Parafrankia irregularis: one gene and its partner. The protein of the gene in region 2 interacts with the protein of the main gene of each other region in a pairwise test. Links are inferred from orthologs where the notes say so. Each region holds a gene or a part of one and is shown on either strand. Other genes may lie near its edges. The genes, in order: pcrA and lpdA.

The links.
Region 1: the proteins of lpdA (region 2) and pcrA interact in binary tests that used the Escherichia coli proteins (3 or more experiments, as listed by UniProt). The link is inferred for Parafrankia irregularis from one-to-one orthologs.

The regions. Positions count from the first base shown.
Region 1 is NZ_FAOZ01000002.1:407,757-419,136, reverse strand. What follows is about bases 3,348-6,467. They hold pcrA (DNA helicase PcrA), read right to left. Parts: upstream 6,144-6,467; coding sequence 3,552-6,143; downstream 3,348-3,551. Other genes in these bases: AWX74_RS04370 (threonine ammonia-lyase), read right to left, coding at 6,303-6,467; AWX74_RS04380 (M23 family metallopeptidase), read left to right, coding at 3,348-3,472. Also shown: AWX74_RS04390 (carboxyl transferase domain-containing protein), read left to right, coding at 44-1,486; AWX74_RS04385 (lipase family alpha/beta hydrolase), read left to right, coding at 1,493-2,539; more of AWX74_RS04380, read left to right, coding at 2,726-3,347; more of AWX74_RS04370, read right to left, coding at 6,468-7,715; guaA (glutamine-hydrolyzing GMP synthase), read right to left, coding at 8,504-10,108; AWX74_RS04355 (nitrate- and nitrite sensing domain-containing protein), read left to right, coding at 10,534-11,380. UniProt on the Escherichia coli protein: A helicase with DNA-dependent ATPase activity. Unwinds DNA duplexes with 3'-5' polarity. Translocates on single-stranded DNA with 3'-5' polarity. Initiates unwinding more efficiently from a nicked substrate than double-stranded DNA.
Region 2 is NZ_FAOZ01000035.1:45,204-49,298, reverse strand. The notes cover bases 1-2,925. They hold lpdA (dihydrolipoyl dehydrogenase), read right to left. Parts: upstream 2,192-2,925; coding sequence 809-2,191; downstream 1-808. Other genes in these bases: AWX74_RS32850 (leucyl aminopeptidase), read right to left, coding at 2,521-2,925; sucB (2-oxoglutarate dehydrogenase, E2 component, dihydrolipoamide succinyltransferase), read right to left, coding at 1-724. Outside these bases: more of AWX74_RS32850, read right to left, coding at 2,926-4,095. UniProt on the Escherichia coli protein: Lipoamide dehydrogenase is a component of the glycine cleavage system as well as of the alpha-ketoacid dehydrogenase complexes.

The DNA of each region.
Region 1 (11,380 bases), on a different replicon or contig from region 2:
GTCAGCGCGCCGCCCGCCCCCGCCCCGGTGAAGATCTATGGCTATGGCGCGACGCGAGACGACCACGCCGCCCCGGGACTGGCGGCATGACCTGCTGGCCGAGGTGGTCCGCCAGCCGGGTGGCCCGGCGGCGCCCAACCGCCTGGGCTGGCCGGACTACGACGGCCGCCCGGCATTGTGGTGGGGCACCGGCCCCGTCGAGGGCACACCGGCCGTGGTCGCGGTCTGGGACTTCACCATCCACGGCGGCAGCTTCGGCGAGGCGGACGCGACCGCGTTCACCGCGGCGGTGAACGCGGCCATCGCGGCCCGCCGCCCGCTCGTGTCGCTCGTGCGAAGTGGCGGAACCCGGCTGCAGGAAGGCGTCGCCGGCCTGGTCGGCCTGGCCCGGGTGTCCATCGCGCTCGGCCAGCTGGCCGCGGCGGGTCTCGGGCACATCGCAGTCTCCGACCAGCCCACCACCGGCGGCATGTGGGTGACCGTCGGCTCCCAGGCCGATCTGCGCTGCGCGGTCCTCGGCGCGACGGTTGGCTTCTCCGGGCCCAGAGTCGTGGCCGCCGTGACCGGCGCGCTCCCGCCCAGCGACAGCCACACGGCACTGGCCGCCGCGGCCGCCGGCCTGGTGGACGCCGCCGTGGAGCCGTCGGCCGTGGCCAGCTGGCTCGGCCACGCACTGCGCGCGGTCGCACCACCCGATCGGCCACCCGTCGGCCAGGCTCCCGCCGGCCAGGCACCGCTCGCGGGTGAGGCACCGGGCCCGCGCCGGAGCGGCTGGGAGCAGGTGCTGGCGGCCAGGGAGGGGCCGCGCCGACCCGCCGGCGTGATCCTGGCCGACCTGCTGACGGCCGGCGTCGACCTGGTTGGGCCGGACCGGACGGTGCGGGCCCGGATCGGGCTGCTGCCCACGGGGCTCGCCGCCGTGGGAGTGGCGGTGGCCGCGCAGCGCGGTGGTGCGCCAGGGCCGGACGGCTACCGCCTGCTCTCGAGGGCGGCCCGTCTCGCGGGCAGGCTCAGCCTGCCGTTGCTGACCCTGGTTGACACCCCGGGTGCGGCCTGCGGACCGGCCGCCGAGGCCGCGGGAATCGCGCCCCAGATCGGTGCGGCCATGGCTGCGGTGCTCGCCTGTCCTTCCCCGACCATCTCGATCATCGTCGGTGAGGGCGGCTCCGGCGGGGCACTCGCGGCGGCCTGTGCCGATGTCGTCCTGGTTTCGCCGGATGGGTACCTGACCGCACTGGCGCCCGAAGGTGCGGCCACGACCCTGCGCATCGACCTCGCGGCGGCGGCGGACAGCGCGGGGCTGCGGCCCTACGACCTGCTCGCCCTGGGTTTCGCCGATGCCGTCCTGGAGCGCTGTGACGCTGACCTGCCCGGGCTGGCACTACGGGTCGCGGATCTTCTGCGTGACCTCACTCTTCGTGACGCGGATGTCCGTCTTGCGGCAAGGCATGACAAATGGTCGACAGGCTTGGTTGGCTTTCAGTAACGTCGTTTGCCCAACCTGCCACGAGGACAGGTCCTCACGAAGGGGACGGTCATCGACACCCGACTGTTCACCCGACTCGGGGCCACGCAGTTCGACGGTGTGAAGGGCCTCATGGTCGAGGCGGCCTGTATCGCGACGCACGCAGCCCTCTACCCGGCTGCCGTGGTCGGGCGGCGCCGCGACGAAGGCCCCACCGACCGCTACCGCCTGGCGGACCTGACCCCGCTCCAACGCGGCCTGATCGTCGGCGATCCGGCGACCGCCGGGACGCCCGTCCTGCTCGTCCACGGCCTGGTGGACAACCGGTCGGTGTTCGCGCGCCTTGAGCGTTCCCTGCGCCGCCGCGGATTCACCACCGTGACCTCGGTGGACGTGCCGTTGTTCGCGACCAGCGTCCAGGCCGCAGCCGAAGCGCTCGCGGCCGCGGTCGAGCAGGCCGCCCGGCGGCACGGGCACCCGGACGTGAACATCGTCGCCCATTCGCTCGGCGGCCTGGTGGCGCGGTACTACGTCCAGCGACTCGGCGGGGACGAGTACGTGCGCACCCTGATCACGCTGGCGTCGCCCCACAACGGCACCCGGCTCGCCAGCCGCCTGCCAAGGGCGGTCGCGTACCGGGTGCTGGCCCAGCTGCGGCCGGGGTCCGCCCTGTTGGAGGAGCTCGCCGAACCGGCCCCGGGCCTGCGTACCAGGTTCGTCGCCGTCGCCGGCAGCCTGGACACGGTGGTGCGACCGGACGAGGCCAGGCTCAACCACCCCGACCTGCACACCGAGAACGTCCTGGTGGACGGCGTCGGGCACCACGGTCTTCCGTTCTGCGGCGCGGTGGCGCAGCTGACCACCCGTCTACTCACCCCGGCTCAGCCGCCAGCACCAGCCGTGCTGGCACCAGCCGTGCTGGCACCAGCCGTACCGGCACCGGCACCAGCACCGGCGGCACCCGTAGCGGGAGCGCCGCAGGCAACGGCGGCGACAGGTCTGGCGACTGACCAGCCCGAAAGTGCCACATCTTTACGGCTAGTTGGAACTATCTGCCAGAAAGAGACGGTGTAACCTCCTCATCGGTTTAAGGGCCCTCCCACCCGGCTGGTTCGTCCGACGGGTGCCTTGTGACCAGGGGAGTGCGTGTTGACACGACCGCCGTTCCCGAGATCCGAGCACGGAACGCACCCACGTCGGAACGCCTCAGTCGCCGACGAGTGGGACGAGTCCGTACCCGGAAGATCGGGTTTCGTCTCCGTGCAGCTGCGACGTACGGGCGCCGCCACCGCGGTCGTCTCGACCATCGGCCTCGTGCTCATCAATGCCACCGGCATCGCGCATTCCGAGACCACGGCCCAGCACCAGCCGGGACGGACCGGCAGCACGCTGGCGGCGTCCGCGAGCGGAGCATCAGCGGGCCAGTCCGGCACCGTGCAGGTCGTGTCCACGGCGGGCGCGGATGATCTGAGCGGGCCGATCGACACCGAGGTGTCCGACGACCAACGCCGGATGGCCGAGCTGCTCGAGGCGAAGGACCTGGTCGCCACCCGGGTGGCAGCCGTCGCGCTGGCCCAGCGCGACGCCGCGGCCGCCGCGGAGGCGGAACGGGTGGCAGCGGCACGTTGGGTTCGCCCGATCGAGGCCCGCGTCACCCAGGGATTCGGCGGCTCGAACCACCACATCGGCGTGGATTTCGGCGCTCCCCACGGAACGACCATCCACGCGGCACACCGCGGGACGATCATCTACGCGGGCTGGGAGACCGGCTACGGAAACTTCGTGCAGATCATGCACGAGAACAACGTGGTGACCAGCTACGGCCACATGTCACGCATCGACGTCCGGGTCGGCCAGGAGGTCGACACCGGCGAGCAGATCGGCCTGGAGGGGAACACCGGGAAATCCACCGGCCCGCACCTGCACTTCGAGGTCCGTCTCAACGGGCAGTACGGGACGAAGGTCGACCCCCTCGCCTGGCTCGCGGGCCACGGGGTCACGTACTGAGCCGTGCCCCCGACCCCGCTGCCGCCCGCGCTGGGCGCGGCAGCACGGGGGCCGGGGCCGCGTGGCCGGAGGCCTCGGCTCAGAGCTTCTCCACCGGCGCGTACCGCAGCAGGAGATCCTTCGTCCCGGCGTCGGAGCCGAAGTCGATCTTGGCCTGGCGGGAGTCACCGACTCCGCTCGTCGCCACGACGACCCCGAGGCCGAACGTGTCATGGGTGACCCGGTCGCCGGGATTCAGGTCGATGATCGGGCGCGCGGCCGGCCGGGAGCTTTTCGCCCCGAACGGGGAGTTCACCGGCCTCGCACCGGCGCCACCGAAGCCGCCTGCCCCGCCCGAGCCCGCGCCTGAGCCGGCGAAGCGCCCGCTGTTGGTGGCCGGAGCCGGCTCGGGCAGCCGGCGCCATTCGACGAGCGCATCCGGAACCTCGCCGAGGAACCGGGAGGGCGGGTTGTAGGCCGGCTGCCCCCAGGCGCTGCGGACCTGGGCCCGGGTGAGGTACAGCCGTGCCCTGGCCCGGGTGACACCCACATACGCCAGCCGCCGTTCCTCCTCCAGCTCGGTCGGATCCCCGAGCGTGCGCAGGTGCGGGAAGACACCGTCCTCCAGCCCGGTGAGGAACACGACCGGGAACTCCAGGCCCTTCGCGCTGTGCAGCGTCATCAGCGTGACGACGCCGTCGGAGCCGTCGTCGTCGGGGATCTGGTCCGCGTCCGCGACGAGCGAGACCTGCTCCAGGAACTCGGCCAGACTGCCGTCGGGACGCCGTTCGGTGAACTCCTGGACCACCCCGACGAGCTCCCGCAGGTTCTCGACCCGCCCCTGGGCCTCGATGGTGTCCTCAGCGACGAGCTCGGAGAGATAGCCCGTCCGCTCCAGCACCGCCTCGATCACGGCCAGTGGGCCGCTCGGCAGCAGGTCACGCAGATCGCCCAGCAGCGCCACGAAGTCCCGGACCGACCGGGCCGATCTGGTCGCCACCCCGGGCACCTCGTCCACCCGGGCGAGTGCGTCGGCGAACGGGATGCGCTCGCGCTCCGCGAAGGCCGAGATCATCGCCTCGGCGCGGTCACCGATCCCGCGGCGCGGAACGTTGAGAATCCGCCGCAGGTTCACCGTGTCCGTCGGGTTCGCCAGCACCCGCAGGTAGGCGAGCAGGTCACGGATCTCGCGGCGCTCGTAGAACCGGACGCCGCCGACCACCCGGTACGGCAGCCCGACCCGGATGAAGATCTCCTCGAACACCCGACTCTGGGCGTTCGTCCGGTAGAAGACCGCCACATCCGCCGGCCGGGCGAGCTTGTCGTCGCTGAGCCGGTCGATCTCCTCCGCGACGAAGGCGGCCTCGTCATGCTCGTTGTCGGCGACGAAGCCGACGATCCGCTCCCCGTCACCGGCATCCGACCACAGGCGCTTCGCCTTGCGCTGGGCGTTGCGCGCGATCACCGCGTTCGCCGCGGAGAGGATCGTCTGGGTGGACCGGTAGTTCTGCTCCAGCAGGATGACGGCCGCGTTCGGGTAGTCCTGCTCGAACTCGACGATGTTGCGGATGTTCGCCCCGCGGAAGGCGTAGATCGACTGGTCGGCGTCCCCGACCACACACAGCTCCGCCGGCGGCAGGGCGCCGGAGGCGGGGACCGGACCGCCACCGCCGTACTCCGCTCCCGCCAGCCCGGCAGCGTCCTCGCCGCCCGTGCCGTGCTGGCCCACCGCCGCCGACTCGGCCCCCGCCCCCGTGCTCCCGGCCGGACCAGGGCGGCCGACCAGCTCGCGGACGAGGACGTACTGGGCGTGGTTGGTGTCCTGGTATTCGTCGACGAGCACGTGGCGGAACCGCCGCCGGTAGTGCTCGGCGACGTCGGGGAACGCCTGGAGCAGGTTGACCGTCATCATGATCAGATCGTCGAAGTCCAGCGCGTTCGCCTGTGCGAGCCGCTGCTGGTAGGAGGCGTACACCTCGGCGACGGTTCGCTCGATGTGGCTCGCGGCCCGGTCCCGGGCCGTCTCCCAGTCGACGAGTTCGTTCTTCAGAGCGCTGATCGCCACCGCGAGCGCCTTGGCGGTGTGGCGCTTGGGGTCGAGGTCGAGATCGCGGGTGACCAACGTGAGCAGGCGCTGGGCATCCGCCGCGTCGTAGATGGAGAAGGAGGAGGCGTACCCGAGCCGCGCCGCCTCCGAGCGCAGAATGCGCACGCAGGCCGAGTGGAACGTGCTCACCCACATCGCTCTGGCCCGCCCGCCGACGAGCGCCTCGACGCGCTCCTTCATCTCCCCCGCGGCCTTGTTCGTGAACGTGATCGCGAGGATCTCGCCCGGCCGCACGCCACGCGCCGCGAGCAGGTAGGCGATGCGGTGGGTCAGCACCCGGGTCTTGCCCGAGCCCGCACCGGCGACGACGAGCAACGGCGCGCCCGCGTGCACCACCGCCGCGTGCTGCTGCGGGTTGAGCCCCTCCAGCAGTTCGCCCGGGTCGAGCCGAGGCGGCCTGGGGCGACCCGCCCCGGCCTCGAGCACCGCCGGGCCGAAGTCGCCCGACGCCCGACCGCCGCCGGCGGCCCCGCCGCGCGCCGCACCGCCGGCCGCCGCACCCTCCCGCGAGCCCGCGCCACCAAGGGGTGCCAGACCGTCGACCAGCGATTCAGGGCCAAAGGTGTCGTCGAAAAGAGTGCTCATCAGACCTCGATCGTACGTTCGACGGACGAACCGCCCGACGCGGTGGCCAGCTCAACCACAGCGCCATGATGCCGGGCGGGTCCGACACTTCCATGCGCGGCCCGCGGGTCGGCGTTCGGGTCCGGATGCTTTCACCCGGACGCGGTCGCCCAGTCGCGGTCACCCAGGCGCGTTCGTCCGAGCGCCGGCGGACGCGTCGGCCGCGAGCGCGGCCACCCTGGTGTCCACCGCGGGGTCGAGATTGCCGCCGGAGAGCACCACCGCCGTGACACCGCCCGCGAGCTCGGGCATCCGCAGCAGGGCCGCGACGCCGGCGGCTCCCGCGGGCTCCACCCGGTGGCCCGACCGCCGCAGCGCGACCATCGCCTCCCAGAACGCGTCCTCGTCGACCGTGACGACGTCGTCCACCAGCCGTTCGGCCAGTGCCAGGGTAAGCCGGCCGGGCGCGCCGACCGCCATGCCGTCGGCCACGGTTCCCGTGGCTGCCCCGGCCTGGCCGGCATCGGCGAGGCAGCCCGCGCCGCTACCGGCAGCGCCCGGTGGGACGACCAGACGGCGGGCGGTGTGAAAGGACGACGCGAACGCCGGCGCGGCGGCCGCCTGAACGCCGATCACGCGTACGTCCGGCCGCAGGCCACTGAGCGCCACCGCCAGACCACTCAGCAGACCCCCACCACCGACCCCGACGATCACTGTCGAGAGCTCCGGCACCTGTTCCAGGAGCTCCAGCCCGATCGTTGCCTGGCCCGCGATGACAGCCGCGTCGTCGAACGGGTGGACCAGCAGGCCACCGCTGGCGGCGGCGTAGGCGTCGGCGGCTCGCAGCGCGGCGTCGACGCCCCCCGGTACGTGCTCGACGCGGGCGCCCAGCGCACGGGTACGCGCGACCTTGGCCGGGTTCGCGCCCTCGGGCACGAAGATGGTCGCGGCGACGCCGAAATGAGCCGCCGCGAAGGCGACGCCCTGGGCGTGGTTGCCGGCGCTCGCCGCGACGACTCCCCGCGCGCGTGCCCGCGGCCCCGCGGTCGCGATCCGGTTGAACGCGCCCCGCAGCTTGAAGGAACCGGTGTGCTGCTCGTGCTCGCACTTGAGCCAGACCGGCGCACCGACATGCCCGGTCAGACTCCCGGCCGCCGGCACGACCCGGGTACGACGCGCCACACCGCCCAGCCGCCCGGCGGCCGCGGTGACCTCGGCGAGATCGACCGGCAGGCCGGAAACGCCAGCGCGGACAGGACCGCCGGACAGGCCGAAGCTGCCAGCCAGCCCAGCGGTGCCAGCCAGCCCCGAGCTGCCAGCCAGTCCCAAGCTGCCAGCAAGGCCGGCGGGACGCAGCCCGGCCGCGTCACAACCGCGGGCGCGGGGAGCGGTGCGCCCACCGGACGGGCGGCGGGCGGGCAGCGTGCCTCGGGCGCGTTCGGGCGCCGGCACGGCTGACTGCGGACTGATCCGGGCGAGGGCCCCCGTTGCCCCGCCCTGACGTTCTCCGGCGCCGTCGGCGTCGGTCGGGTCGTCCGCGCGGGACGACCCGGCGCCATCAGCCGGCGGCCTTCTTACTGATGGTGATGTCATCGACACTCTCCTGGTGGCTCGGCGGCCACCTCACCCCTGCGGCCGCGGCAAACAAAAAAGCCCCCCGCCGATGGGCGGAAGGGCTTGGCGCGCGACCCTCTCGGGCGGTCGCGCGCCTACGTAATCACCATGAGGAACAGCGGCACACCTCTAGAGTGCGCCGCGGCGCGGACGTAGTCAAACCGGCCGGCCGGCAGGGGACGCTTCGTCCGGGCGACCGAGCCGCCCGCGACCAGCCCGACACCGGGCGGTTCCACTCCGACGCGATCGCCGTTGTGAACCGAAGGCAGCACCTCATACTCCACTAAATATCCGTAATGTCCGGTTCGCTATGTTCCCCACGGTGAATCACCGGATCGCTTCGGAGGTTTATCGCCACCGAGCGGCGACTCCCCGACACAAAACACCGGCCGCCGGGATCGTATGAAGTCGCCTCGAACATCCGAGCGGGAATACCATCCGCCGGCGCAACCAAACCTATGTCCCGACCGAGTGCGGGTGGCTCACGATGGCACCGGACTAGGCCGGACAGGTCTATGAAGTCCGCACCGAGGTCAACCCCCGGAGAGCCTCCAGACGGACATCCGCAGAATGCATCGTCGCCCATGCACCATGCCGACGGGCCACTGCGAACCCACAAACAGTCACGAAACGACACAAAACCAACGACGATCGACGCCCGACCGCAATATTGGGACATGTAACCCCCAACACCTGACGCCAAGACCGCCCGCCGACGGTCCAGCGGTGTAGCCGGCGGACCACCGGCCACACCGAAACCGATCGCCTTACTCCCACTCAATCGTGCCGGGCGGCTTCGACGTGATGTCGTAGACGACCCGGTTCACCTGCGGCACCTCGTTGACGACCCGGTTGCTGATGCGCTCCAGCAACGCGGCAGGCAGCCGGGCCCAGTCGGCCGTCATCGCGTCCTCACTGGTCACGGCACGAAGAACCACCGGGCAACCGTAGGTCCGCTCGTCGCCCTGGACCCCCACCGACCGAACATCCGCGAGCAGCACCGCGAAGACCTGCCAGATCTCGCGGTCGAGCCCGGCCCGGCGGATCTCCTCGCGGACCACCGCGTCTGCGGCACGCACGATGTCGAGCCGCTCGGGCGTCACCTCGCCGATGATCCGCACGGCCAGCCCGGGCCCGGGGAAAGGCTGGCGCCAGACGATCTCCTCGGGGAGCCCGAGTTCCTCGCCGAGGTGGCGGACCTCGTCCTTGAAAAGCGTGCGCAGTGGCTCGACCAGCGCGAACTGCAGGTCGTCGGGAAGGCCACCGACATTGTGATGGGACTTGATCTTTGCCGCGGTCGGCGAGCCCGACTCGATGACGTCGGGATACAGCGTGCCCTGCACAAGGAATCCGATCCTGGCGCCCTCGGCCTCGGCCCGCGCGTCGAGCTCGCGTGCGGCCTCCTCGAAGACCCGGATGAACTCGCGGCCGATGATCTTCCGCTTCTGCTCGGGATCGGTGACACCGGCCAGTGCCGCCGCGAACCGGTCGGCCGCCTTCACGTGCACCAGTTCGACGCCGGTCGAGGCGACGAAGTCGCGTTCGACCTGCTCGGCCTCCCCCGCCCGGAGCAGGCCGTGGTCGACGAACACGCAGGTCAACGCATCCCCGACGGCCCGCTGCACCAACGCGGCCGCCACCGCCGAGTCGACGCCGCCAGACAGACCGCAGATGAGGCGACCGCCGCCCACCTGCTTGCGCACGGCGGCGACCGCCTCGTCGACGATGTTGAGCATCGTCCAGGACGGCCGGCAGCCCGCTCCCGCGAGCAGGAAGTGACGCAGGACGTCCATCCCCCGCTCGCTGTGGACGACCTCGGGATGGAACTGCACGCCGTAGAGGCGACGATCGGGATCCTCGAACGCCGCGACCGGCGTCGACGGGGTCGAGGCGGTCACCCTGAACCCGGGGGGCGCCGCCGTCACCGAGTCACCGTGGGACATCCACACCTGCTGGGAGACGGCGAGCCCGTCGAAGAGCACTCCGGGGTCGCTCACCTGCAGGCGGGTCGCCCCGTACTCGGCGGTGCCGGTACGCGCGACCGTCCCCTCCAGCGCCTGGGCCATCACCTGGTGGCCGTAGCAGATCCCGAGGACCGGGATCCCGGCGGAGAAGAGGGCCGGATCGACCCGCGGGGCGCCCGGCGAGTAGACCGACTTCGGGCCACCCGAAAGGATCAACGCTGCCGGACGGCGAGCCAGGATCTCCGCGACCGGCATATCCCACGGGACGATCTCCGAGTACACATGGCACTCACGCACACGGCGAGCGATCAACTGGGCGTACTGCGCGCCGAAGTCGATCACAAGAACGGTGTCGTATCCGGGATGTGCATCGGTGGAGCCATAGCTGCCACGAGGTGACTCGTTCACTCATCAAGCCTACGGACGCCGACGCGGATGCGTGCCGGGTGGCACGCGTCGCCCGGCGGCGGCACATTGGAGGCGTCTTCGGCTCGTCCGGACGAACCGACCGGCGAAGGACTCGCGAAGTCCATGATGCGTGATCCCATCGAAAGGTCCATGAACGTCCTCACCCGCGATCGATGCGGCCAACCCATCGATCAGCTCGACCCACAGTGCCCACCGAGATGGGCATCGGTGACAAACTCGGGCGCAAACCGCCCACAACTGGCCCGTGACCCACAACGGGCGTACGGTGGGCGCCTTTCGGATGCTCACTACGTCCCGCTAAGGTGCGTTGTGAGGGACATCCGGGCCCGATACCGAGCCATCCTGGTACGACCTGTTCCGGGAGGCTGGCGGAGAGGTTGCGAAGGTACGTGCGCAGACAACCGATGGCCAGCAGCACGGGCATGGCCACAGACCAGCCGCCCATGGCTGCCGCTGGTTCGTCCGTGGAAGACAACGGACACCACGGCGACCAGCCCCCGACGCCGCCACGACCGGAACGAGCCGGTGGGCGCGGCCTTCGTCAGACGGTGACCGACCCGACCAACTGGCGGGTACGCACCAAGCTGATCGCGATTCTCGCCGTGCCCGTCGTGGCCATCCTGGTCAACTCCTCGATCCAGGCGGCCTCCGTGCTGACCAGCACTCGGGACGTCAACCGGATCCGCGACCTCATCGAGATCAACCGATCGGCGTCCACCCTCGTCCACGCCCTGCAGGAGGAGCGGACCTACACCGCCGGCAGGATCGCCTCCAGCGGCAGCAGCAGCGGTGGCGGCAGCGGGAGCAGTGCCGTGGCGTCCGTAGCCGCCCGGCAGACGGCGACGAACGACGCGCTCACCAGCTACCAGAACATCGTCAAGCGGCACCAGGGGTCCTTCGGGCCCGAGGTCCGCAACTCGCTGCGTGACACCACCAACGCCCTGGGCCATCTGGCCAACCTGCGCAAGGCCAGCACCACCATGGCGGACCCGAGCTCGGTGCGCGCCGCATACTCGCCCCTGATCACCTCCCTGATCGACCTGGTGGTCCTGATCCCCCAGGGAAATGACGATCCGACGCTGCTGCGCAGCGTCAACGCCGCCGATCACCTCGTTCGCGCGAACGAGGAAATCGCGACGACGCAGACCCTCGCGTACAGCGTCATCCTGAGCGCTGATCCATTCTCGACCGATGACTACCGCGAGTTCCTCACCGCTCACTCACAGCGGATCGAGTTGGTCCGCGCGTTCG
Region 2 (4,095 bases):
GGGTGAGTTTCTCGGTGCGCCCACGGGCGGCGGCTGCGGCGGCCGCGGGGGCCGGCACCGGCGCGGCTGCCGGGCGAGCGACAGCGGCAGCGGGCACGGGAGCGGGCGCGGCGGGAGCCGCCGGGGCCTTCGCCGCATCCTGGATGTCCTGCTTGGTGATGCGCCCCCCCGGCCCACTGCCGGTCACGATGCCGAGGTCGACACCCAGCTCGGCGGCCATCTTGCGGACCAGCGGCGTGACGTACCGGCCGAGGCCGTCGGCGCTGGCGTCCGCGGTGCTCGCCGCGACCGGAGCCTGCGACGGAACCGGAGCGGGGGCCGGCGGCGGTGGCGGGGTCGGCGCGGGCGCGGGGGCCGGTGCCGGGGCCGGCGGGGGCGGCGGAGCCGGGGTGGGCGCGGGCGGCGGCGGGGGAGCGACTGCCTTCGGCGGCTCGGGGGCGGGCGTGGGCTGCGCGGCCGGGGCGCTGGGGGCGGCAGCCGCGGCGGCACCATCCTCGATCACGGCCAGTTCGACGCCGACCTCGACGGTCTCGTCCTCGGCAACCTTGATCGAACCGAGGATGCCGGAGGCCGGCGCGGGGATCTCGGTGTCGACCTTGTCCGTGCTTACTTCCAGCAGCGGCTCGTCGGCCTCGACGCGCTCGCCTTCCTTCTTCAGCCAGCGGGTGACCGTCCCCTCGGAGACGCTCTCCCCGAGGCGGGGCATTGTGACGGAAACTGACATTCTGACAACGACTCCTTCGTCGCGCCCGACGTCGCGCCCTGCTGCCCGGTCGGGCTGTCAGGGACGAACGGCGGGCACCGCAGGCTAACTGTGGACGTGCAGTGGCTTGCCGGCGAGAGCGAGGTGCGCCTCACCGAGCGCCTCGGAGAGGGTCGGGTGCGGGTGGATCAGCTGGGCGACGTCGGTCGGGTAGGCCTCCCAGTTGGTGATGAGCTGGGCCTCGGCGATCAACTCGCCCACCCGGTCGCCCACCATGTGGACGCCGAGGACGGGCCCGTCCTGCGCCGAGACCACGGTTACCGCTCCCGACGAGCGCAGGATCCGTGCTTTGCCGTTTCCTGCCAGGTGATAGGTGGCGGTGTCGACTTCACCGAAACGCTTGCGCGCGGCGGCGACGGTCAGGCCGACGGATGCCACCTCGGGGTGTGAGTACGTGACCCGCGGAACGTTCACGTAGTCGACCGGCACCGGGTCGAGCCCCGCGAGCCGCTCCGCGACCAGGATTCCCTCGGCGAACGCCACGTGGGCGAGCTGGGGCCCCGGCCGAAGGTCCCCGAGCGCGGAGACCGTCGGCAGGTTCGTCCGCAGCTGGGGGTCGACGACGACGTGGCCGCGGTCGATGGTGACGCCGATGCGCTCCAGGCCGAGCCCGGCGGAGACCGGGCCGCGCCCCACGGCCACCAGGAGCAGCTCGGCGTCGATGGTCGCTCCGTCCTCGAGGACGACCGTGACCCCCCGGTCGGTGGTCTTCGCGTCCGCGAACGGCACACCGAGACGTAGTGAGATGCCGCGCCGGCCGAAGGCGCGCTCGAGCAGCTTCGAGCTGGCCTCGTCCTCGGCCGGCACCAGATGGGGCAGGGCCTCGACGATGGTCACCTCGGCGCCGAACGAGCGCCAGACCGATGCGAACTCACACCCGATCGCGCCACCACCGAGGACGACCACCGACGCGGGTACTTGCCCCAGCGCCAGCGCGTCGTCGCTGTCGATCACCGTGCGGTGGTCGATCTCGAGACCGGGCAGGGTCCGCGGCGCCGAACCGGTGGCGAGCAGAAGGTGCCGGCCTTCGATCAGCCGGGCCCCGACGGCCACCGCCGTAGGGGACACCACCTGGCCGGCTCCGGCGACGACCTCGATGCCGCGGGAGTGCACCAGCCCGGTGAGCCCCTTGTACAGACCGTCCACGACCGAGTCGCGGTATCGCGCCACGCCGGCCGGGTCGATACCGCCCAGCGTCGCGTGGACCCCGAAGGCGGCGCTGTCGGCGACGGTGTCCGCCACCTCGGCCGCGTGCAGCAGCGCCTTGGTCGGAATGCAGCCGCGGTGCAGGCAGGTGCCGCCGAGCTTGTCCTTCTCGATCAGGACGACCCGCAGGCCCAGCTCCGCGGCCCGCAGCGCGGCGGCATACCCGCCGCTGCCACCACCGAGGATGACCAGATCGACGGGACCGGCCGCTGTGTCCGCCACGCGAGGTCCCTTCTTCGACGACTTGCGGACGCCAGGGTCCCGGCATGGCGGCGGCAGGAGCGTGGCCGTCGTCATGGCCGGTGAGCCCAGCCGGAACGACTGCGCATCGGGGGGACGAACGCCCCCCATGCACAGCTGTACCGGCTGGGTCCAGTCTTTCACGAGCAGGCGGCCTGTCTGGGCTCCACGACGCCGACTGTGCCGCATCACGCCACCGAGATGTGGCGCGGCTCACCCCCGGTGGCCCGACCTGGCTGCCCGGTCGGATCTCGCGAACCCACAGGGTGACCGCGCGGACCAGCGGGGTGACACAGCACCACCCGGTGGGGTCAGGAGGTCGCCGCGCGGTCCTCGGCCAGCTGGACGAGGGTGCGCACGATCGCCCCCGTGCCCCCCTTCGGCGTGTAGCCGTACGCCTCGCCGCCGTTCCAGGACGGCCCGGCGATGTCGACGTGCGCCCAGGGGATCTCCTCGGGCACGAAGGCGGCGAGGAAGTGCGCGGCCAGCAGCATCCCGGCGTCGCGGTTGCCGCCGGGCGCGACGTTCGTCAGGTCGGCGACCACCGAGTCGAGGCTCTTGCGCAGCTCCGCCGGCATCGGCATCGGCCACACCGTCTCGCCCGCACGCCCGGCGGCGGTGACGACGGCGTCCGGTGCGTCACCGCGGCCCATGACGCCGCTGGTGCGGGTGCCCAGTGCCACGATCTGCGCGCCGGTGAGCGTGGCGACGTCCACGATGAGTGCCGGGTGGTCCTCGCTGGCGCGGGCCAGCGCATCGCCGAGAACCAGCCGGCCCTCGGCGTCGGTGTTGAGCACCTCGACGCGCTTCCCGCCCCGCAGGGTGATCACGTCGGAGGGCCGGATGGCCTCACCGGAAGGCATGTTCTCCGCGCAGGGCATCCAGCCGGTCAGGTTGATCGCAAGCCCAAGCCTGGCCGCGGCGATCACCGACGCGAGCACGGACGCCGCGCCGGCCATGTCGCTCTTCATCCATTCCATGGCCACCGGCGGCTTCAGCGAGAGGCCGCCGGAGTCGAAGGTGATGCCCTTGCCGACCAGGGCCAGGTCGGTGGCCGCGACGGCGGCGCCGTCACCGCTGCCCCTGCTCTCGCTGTCGCTCTCGCCGGCGGTCTTCTCGCCGGCGCCCGCGTAGCGCAGACGGATGAGCCGCGGAGGGTTGACCGAACCCTGACCGACGCCGAGCAGGCCGCCGAAGGCCCCGTCGGCGAGAGCATGCTCGTCCAGCACCGTCACCTCGACACCGACGGCACCAGCCCGTTCGACCGCGATCTCGGCCAGCCGGGCGGGGGAGAGGTGGCTCGGCGGCGTGTTCACCAGGTCCCGGACGAGCGCGACGGACTCGCTGACGATCACCGCACGCGCCAGGGCGGCCTCGGCCGCGGCGACGGCCGCCGGCTCCTCGACCACCAGGACGATCTCCTGGACGGGGGCCGGCCTGGTCGACGCGGCACGCAGGCTGTCGAAGGCATAGGCACCCAGCAGCGATCCCTCGGCCGCCGCGCGCAGCGACGACGGGCTCGCCTCGCCGCCGGCGAGTGCCAGCGTGGTGGCGACCCGGGTCGTTCCGGCGAGTGCCCGGACAGCCGCGCCGGCCGCGCGCCGCAGGGCCTCGTGATCGGTTTCCGCGTCGCGCAGGAACGTGCTGTGATCGCCGAGGCCGACCGCGAGGACGGTCGGAGCCGTCAGCGTTCCCAGCGTCGCGAACCGCACGGTGTCGCCCGCGGCGCCGGTCGCCCCGAGATCGGCGAGGATCCGGGCGAGGCGGCCACCGAGCGCGGAGTCGAGCGGCCCGGTCCCGCCGAGAGGCACCGGGCCGTCCTCGCCTTTGGCTATTCCGACCACTATCGCGTCGACGTCGAGATCGGTGAGCGCGGTGGCGGCGAC